One region of the Metabacillus dongyingensis genome, then DNA from elsewhere that is predicted to be linked to it. Evidence: predicted binding sites of a transcription regulator. Region 1 holds the regulator's gene; the other holds the start of a gene.
What was found. Region 1 encodes CtsR, which represses protease genes until heat stress. Its sites were predicted from a motif close to ATGGTCAATAAAGGTCAAACA; they were not measured.
Positions count from the first base shown of each region.

Region 1 (3,423 bases):
AAATTCCTTGTCGGGTAAGTTCCGACCCGCACGAAAGGCGTAACGATCTGGGCACTGTCTCAACGAGAGACTCGGTGAAATTATAGTACCTGTGAAGATGCAGGTTACCCGCGACAGGACGGAAAGACCCCGTGGAGCTTTACTGTAGCCTGATATTGAATTTTGGTACAGCTTGTACAGGATAGGTAGGAGCCTTGGAAGCCGGAGCGCCAGCTTCGGTGGAGGCATTGGTGGGATACTACCCTTGCTGTATTGAAATTCTAACCCACAGCCCTGATCGGGCTGGGAGACAGTGTCAGGTGGGCAGTTTGACTGGGGCGGTCGCCTCCTAAAATGTAACGGAGGCGCCCAAAGGTTCCCTCAGAATGGTTGGAAATCATTCGCAGAGTGTAAAGGCACAAGGGAGCTTGACTGCGAGACCTACAAGTCGAGCAGGGACGAAAGTCGGGCTTAGTGATCCGGTGGTTCCGCATGGAAGGGCCATCGCTCAACGGATAAAAGCTACCCCGGGGATAACAGGCTTATCTCCCCCAAGAGTCCACATCGACGGGGAGGTTTGGCACCTCGATGTCGGCTCATCGCATCCTGGGGCTGTAGTCGGTCCCAAGGGTTGGGCTGTTCGCCCATTAAAGCGGTACGCGAGCTGGGTTCAGAACGTCGTGAGACAGTTCGGTCCCTATCCGTCGTGGGCGCAGGAAATTTGAGAGGAGCTGTCCTTAGTACGAGAGGACCGGGATGGACGCACCGCTGGTGTACCAGTTGTCTTGCCAAAGGCATCGCTGGGTAGCTATGTGCGGAAGGGATAAGTGCTGAAAGCATCTAAGCATGAAGCCCCCCTCAAGATGAGATTTCCCATCACGCAAGTGAGTAAGAACCCTGAAAGATGATCAGGTTGATAGGTCTGAGGTGGAAGCGCGGTGACGTGTGGAGCTGACAGATACTAATCGTTCGAGGACTTAACCACAGTCTAATAAAGTGTAAAACCTAAGTGAAAACTTGTTATCATACGTTATTTAGTTTTGAAAGAATAACATTCTTTCTTCAATTGCATATTGTCTGGTGATGATGGCAAAGAGGTCACACCCGTTCCCATGCCGAACACGGAAGTTAAGCTCTTTAGCGCCGATGGTAGTTGGGGGTTTCCCCCTGTGAGAGTAGGACGTTGCCAGGCACGCAAATAAAAAGAACAGCAGAGATGCTGTTCTTTTTTGTATGAAAAAAATAAAAGGGCAGAGGACCTTTAGAGGGTTGGCGGCTGGAAGCAGGTTTTACTTTTTAGTAAGACTGCACGGATAAAAAGTAATTGGCTGAAAGGGGCATAAAACCGTGCAGAGCACGCATAAATGTTGTTCCAGCGCGTATAACTTGGCCGTGAACGAGCTCATATGCCCGGTGAGTGTGGCATAACATAAATTCTCTTCTAGGAAGGAGACAGGAGACAAAACCAGTGTATGATGGGGATGAGGCTCAAAATAAGAAGAGTAGTTTCAAAATGAGAACAAGTAAAATTAATCATTTATAGCATTTTAAACAGTGCTTCAGCAGTCTGAACTGTGAGGAAGAGATAAACCGCCCTTCTATTAGAAAAAGATATTCCCTTTCATGAATCCTGTTTTTTAGACGTATATATAACGTAACCCTCCATGTTTTTATCCCTTAATTAAAAATTCCTCTAAGCAGCCAGTAAATAAAATGGTGATTCCTGTTTAAAAACGTTTCACTGCCGTTAATAATGGAAATAGATAAATGAGTGGTTATAAGTTGAAAAAAAGTGAACTTCGTTTTATATTAGTGTTAAAGTCAAATATAGTCAAAGTCAAGTTAGGGGGAGGCGGAGTGCGGAATATTTCGGATGTCATTGAACAGTATTTGAAGCAGGTGCTCACTACGAGCGGTAAAGAAATCGTTGAAATCAAAAGAAGCGAGATTGCGGATAAGTTTCAATGTGTGCCCTCACAAATAAATTATGTGATTAATACGCGTTTTACTATTGAAAGAGGGTATATAGTAGAGAGTAAGAGAGGCGGCGGAGGCTACATTCGTATCATTAAGGTGAAATCGAACGATGCTGCCCACTTAATTGATCAGATATTGGGAATTATCGATAGACGGATTTCGCAAACCGCTGCTGAAGATCTTATTTTAAGGCTGGTTAATGAAGAAGTGATTTCAAGACGTGAAGCGAAGATTATGCTGAGTGTAATTGACCGTTCCGTCTTATATATTGATTTGCCGCATAGAGACGAGTTAAGAGCAAGGATGATAAAAGCTATGCTGACTTCCTTGAAATACCGATGAAAGCAGGTGAACAGACTTGATTTGCCAGGAATGCAATGAAAGGCCGGCAACTTTTCATTTTACAAAAGTAGTGAACGGCGAAAAGACAGAGATTCATATTTGTGAACAATGTGCACAGGATAACAGTTCGATGTTTATTGACAACAGTACTGGTTTTTCAATTAATAACTTATTAGCAGGTTTATTAAATATGGAACCTTCTATTTCAAAAACTAAGCAGGATGTTTTTAAGAAAAATGAAGTTTTGCAGTGCAGCAGATGTCAGATGACATTTCAGCAGTTTACAAAAGTCGGCCGTTTTGGCTGTTCGGAGTGCTATCGGACTTTTAATGATCAGATAAATCCTATTTTAAGGAGGGTCCATAGCGGAAACACTGTTCATGCGGGTAAAATTCCTGAACGAATTGGCGGTAGCATTCACGTCCGCAAACGAATAGAGTTATTAAAACAGAATCTTAAAGATTTGATACATCAAGAAGAATTTGAAAAAGCTGCTGAGACTCGAGATGAAATCCGTTCGCTTGAACTGAAATTAAAGAGTTCCAGAGGAGGAGAATCCTGATATGTCACTTCAGCAATTTATCAATCAGGCAATGAGCGCCTGGATGAGCAAGGAAGGACCTGATTCTGACATTGTTCTCAGCAGCAGAGTCAGGCTTGCAAGAAATATTGAGAAATATAAGTTTCCAACGATCGCGTCAAATGAAGAATCACAGGAAATTTTAAGCCTTTTTGAAGAAACTTTTTCGGATAAAAGTGTGAATGAAATTGGCAAGCTTGAAATGCTCAGGATGGAAGATCTGCAGCCCAATCAAAAAAGGGTTTTAGTTGAAAAACATTTAATTAGTCCAAATTTAGCGGAAGATTCTTCTTTTGGCGGATGTTTATTATCAGAAAATGAAGAAGTCAGCATTATGCTGAATGAAGAGGATCATATTCGAATTCAATGTTTATATCCAGGACTTCAGTTAAAAGAAGCATTAAAATCAGCAAGTGAGCTGGATGATTGGATGGAACACGCTGTAGATTACGCATTTGACGAGCAGAGAGGATACTTAACAAGCTGTCCGACAAATGTCGGAACAGGCCTTAGAGCATCAGTTATGATGCACTTGCCTGCACTTG
Region 1 is NZ_CP082944.1:107,139-110,561, forward strand. Features, by position in the region: rRNA gene K8L98_RS00575 (23S ribosomal RNA) at 1-964, shown strand, start outside; rRNA gene rrf (5S ribosomal RNA) at 1,056-1,171, shown strand; gene K8L98_RS00585 (CtsR family transcriptional regulator) at 1,837-2,298, shown strand; gene K8L98_RS00590 (protein-arginine kinase activator protein McsA) at 2,315-2,860, shown strand; gene K8L98_RS00595 (protein-arginine kinase McsB) at 2,862-3,423, shown strand, end outside.

Region 2 (3,423 bases), 1.7 Mb from region 1:
AGTGTCTTTAAAGCTGACCGTTCTGCCCTGGCTGTCTGTAAGTCTGCCATCTTCCATCACTTGAAGGAACATGTGCTGGACATCAGGATGAGCTTTTTCAATTTCATCAAGCAGGATGATGCTGTATGGGTTCCGGCGGACTTTTTCAGATAATTGTCCAGCTTCTTCATGGCCAACGTAGCCAGGAGGGGAACCAATGATTTTAGAAATCGAATGCTTCTCCATGTATTCACTCATATCAAGACGGATGAGTGAGTCGCGAGAACCAAACAGTTCAGAGGCAAGGGTTTTTGTCAGCTCTGTTTTCCCGACCCCGGTCGGGCCCACAAACAGGAAGGACCCGATTGGTCTTTCTTTGGACTTTAATCCTGCACGGCTGCGGCGAATGGCTTTGGCTACTTTTTTAACAGCCTCGTCCTGACCGATTACTTTTCCTGATAGTTTAATCTCAAGGTTTTTCATCTGAGCCTGCTCGTCTTCCTGAAGTTTGCCTACTGGTATACCCGTCTTCTTTTCAATGATGGCCTGAATATCTGCAAGGTCGACTACAGCTTTAACAGGAGTCTGCATTTTCTCAAGCTTGAGCTCTTCATCGCGCAATTTGGCAGCAAGCTCGTAGTTTTCTTCCTTCGTTGCCTGAGCTTTTTTACTGGCGATTTCAGCTAATTGACCGCTGATGTCTTCGCCGCCGACTGCCTGAAGGTTCTTTTTCGAACCTGCTTCATCAAGCAGGTCAATCGCTTTGTCAGGCAAGTAACGATCCTGGATGTAGCGGTTTGACAAGGTTACAGTCGCTTTAATGGCTTCTTCGGTATACGTAACCTCATGGTATTTTTCATATTTATCCTGAATGCCTTTTAAGATTTCAACGGCTTTTTCAAGGGACGGCTCTGATACCATGACTGGCTGGAATCTGCGTTCAAGCGCTGCATCTTTTTCGATTTGACGGTACTCTTTTAAAGTCGTTGCACCTACAACCTGCAGCTCTCCGCGTGCAAGAGCAGGTTTTAAAATATTGCCTGCATCCATTGATCCTTCGGCAGACCCTGCACCTACAAGAAGATGAATTTCATCAATAAACAAGATGATGTTTTTCTTTTGCTGAAGCTCAGAAATCAGCTGTTTCATTCTTTCCTCAAATTGGCCCCGTATGCCAGTGTTTGCAACTAGTGAAGCCACATCAAGCAAGTATACTTCCTTGTTTTTCAGCTTAGCAGGGACATCGCCTTCTGCAATTTTAAGCGCAAAGCCTTCTGCTACAGCCGTTTTGCCTACTCCTGGTTCACCGATTAAAACGGGGTTATTCTTATTTCTTCTGTTCAGAATTTCAATTAATCTTTCGACCTCTGCATCTCTTCCAATAACAGGATCAATGACTCCTGCTTTTGCAGCTCGCGTTAAATTGCGGCCTAATTGGTCAAGAAGACCATTGCCTCCATGTTTATGAGTTTGACCTTCTGCACCTTGCTGGAATGGCTGAGAAGAAGGAACATTTCCGAATGATCCGCTTGGAACAGAGCTTCTATATTGTGCATAACAATCTGTGCAGAGCAGCACTTGCTGACGCTCCTGATTAATTTGAAGAGTTAAATGAACAGATGCTTTCTTAGCTTGACAGTGTTGACATAGCATAGTGAAAACCTCCTGATATATAATTTGACTTTGACTATCTTTGACTATTTAGGTGGTAAAAAATCACCTCATAGGATGATCTTGATTCATATTATAGTTTGACCTTATTTGACTTTCAAGTATTTTGCTTAAAATTTTATAAGTTAAATCGGAAATCTCATCAGGCTCTAAGTCGAAGCGTTTCGTGATTAGCTTCATAACTGAATTTGCAGCACTAAATGTGGGCTTCGACACGAGTTAAGTGCATCAAAACTGAATATGCGGCACTAAATGTGGGTTCCGACACGAGATAAGTGCATCATAACCGAATATGCGGCACTAAATGTGGGTTCCGACACGAGATAAGTGCTTCGTATCCGAATATGCGGCACTAAATGTGTGCTCCGACACAAGATAATTGTGTCATAACCGAAAATGCAGCACTAAATGTGTGCTCCGACAAGAGTTAGTGCGTCATAACCGAATATGCGGCACTAAATGTGAGCTCCGACCCGAGTTAAGTGCAACATAACCGAATATGCAGCACTAAATGTGGGCTCCGGCAAGAGTTAGTGCGTCATAACCGAATATGGCGGCACTAAATGTGTGCTCCGACACAAGTTAAGTGCGTCATAACCGAAAATGCGGCACTAAATGTGTGCTCCGACCCGAGTTAAGTGCATCATAACCGAAAATGCAGCACTAAATGTGTGCTCCGACACAAGTTAAGTGCGTCATATCCGAAAATGCAGCACTAAATGTGTGCTCTGACACAAGTTAAGTGCGTCATAACCGAATATGCAGCACTAAATGTGTGCTCGGACATGAGATAAGTGCGTCATAACCGAAAATGCGGCACTAAATGTGTGCTCCGACACAAGATAATTGTGTCATAACCGAAAATGCAGCACTAAATGTGAGCTCCGACACTAGATAAGTGCGTCATAACCGAATATGCGGCGCTAAATGTGTGCTCCGACACAAGATAATTGTGTCATAACCGAAAATGCAGCACTAAATGTGAGCTCCGACAAGAGTTAGTGCGTCATAACCGAATATGCGGCACTAAATGTGAGCTCCGACCCGAGTTAAGTGCAACATAACCGAATATGCAGCACTAAATGTGGGCTCCGACACGAGTTAACTGCGTCATAACCGAATATGCGGCACTAAATGTGAGCTCCGACACAAGTTAAGTGCGTCATAACCGAATATGCAGCACCTAATGTGAGCTCCGACACCGAGTTAAGTGCTTCAAAACCGAATTTGAAGCACATCATCGAGCAGGCAATCACTAAGTGGATGCAGGATTTTCAGGAGAAAAACAACCGTCCAAATGAAGTCTTTGGTGTAATCTTGTCCATGAGATTGGTCATTTTGGGGGATTTGGACGGGTTACCACCTGACTTATAAGATTAGTGAAGATTTGAGTCTTTTACTATTGAGATTAAATTAATGCGACACTTGTGAAAAATTTTCTTCTGCCAACAGGCCGAACCGCATTCAGGTTGTACTTCTTTCTTAACACCTTGTCTCATATACATGGTAAGAGTTCAGCTAAAGCATTCATCGTAACGGGGGTAGAAGATGAAGAATCAATGGTTTCAGGTTGTTCAAATCGCAGCTGTATATGTTGGAACGGTTGTCGGGGCCGGCTTTGCAACTGGACGGGAGATTGTGGAATTTTTTACGCAGTATGGCTTATTTGGCATACTCGGTATTTTAATATGCGGGTACTTTTTTATGCATCTTGGTGCAAAGATTATGATCATATCAAAACGGATCGGGGCAAAATCGTACCAGGATTTTAAT
Region 2 is NZ_CP082944.1:1,839,173-1,842,595, forward strand. Features, by position in the region: gene K8L98_RS09060 (ATP-dependent Clp protease ATP-binding subunit) at 1-1,632, opposite strand, end outside; gene K8L98_RS09065 (hypothetical protein) at 2,839-3,024, shown strand; gene K8L98_RS09070 (YkvI family membrane protein) at 3,199-3,423, shown strand, end outside.
Region 2: the regulator CtsR is predicted to act here: its motif matches at 1,728-1,748, upstream of K8L98_RS09060 (ATP-dependent Clp protease ATP-binding subunit).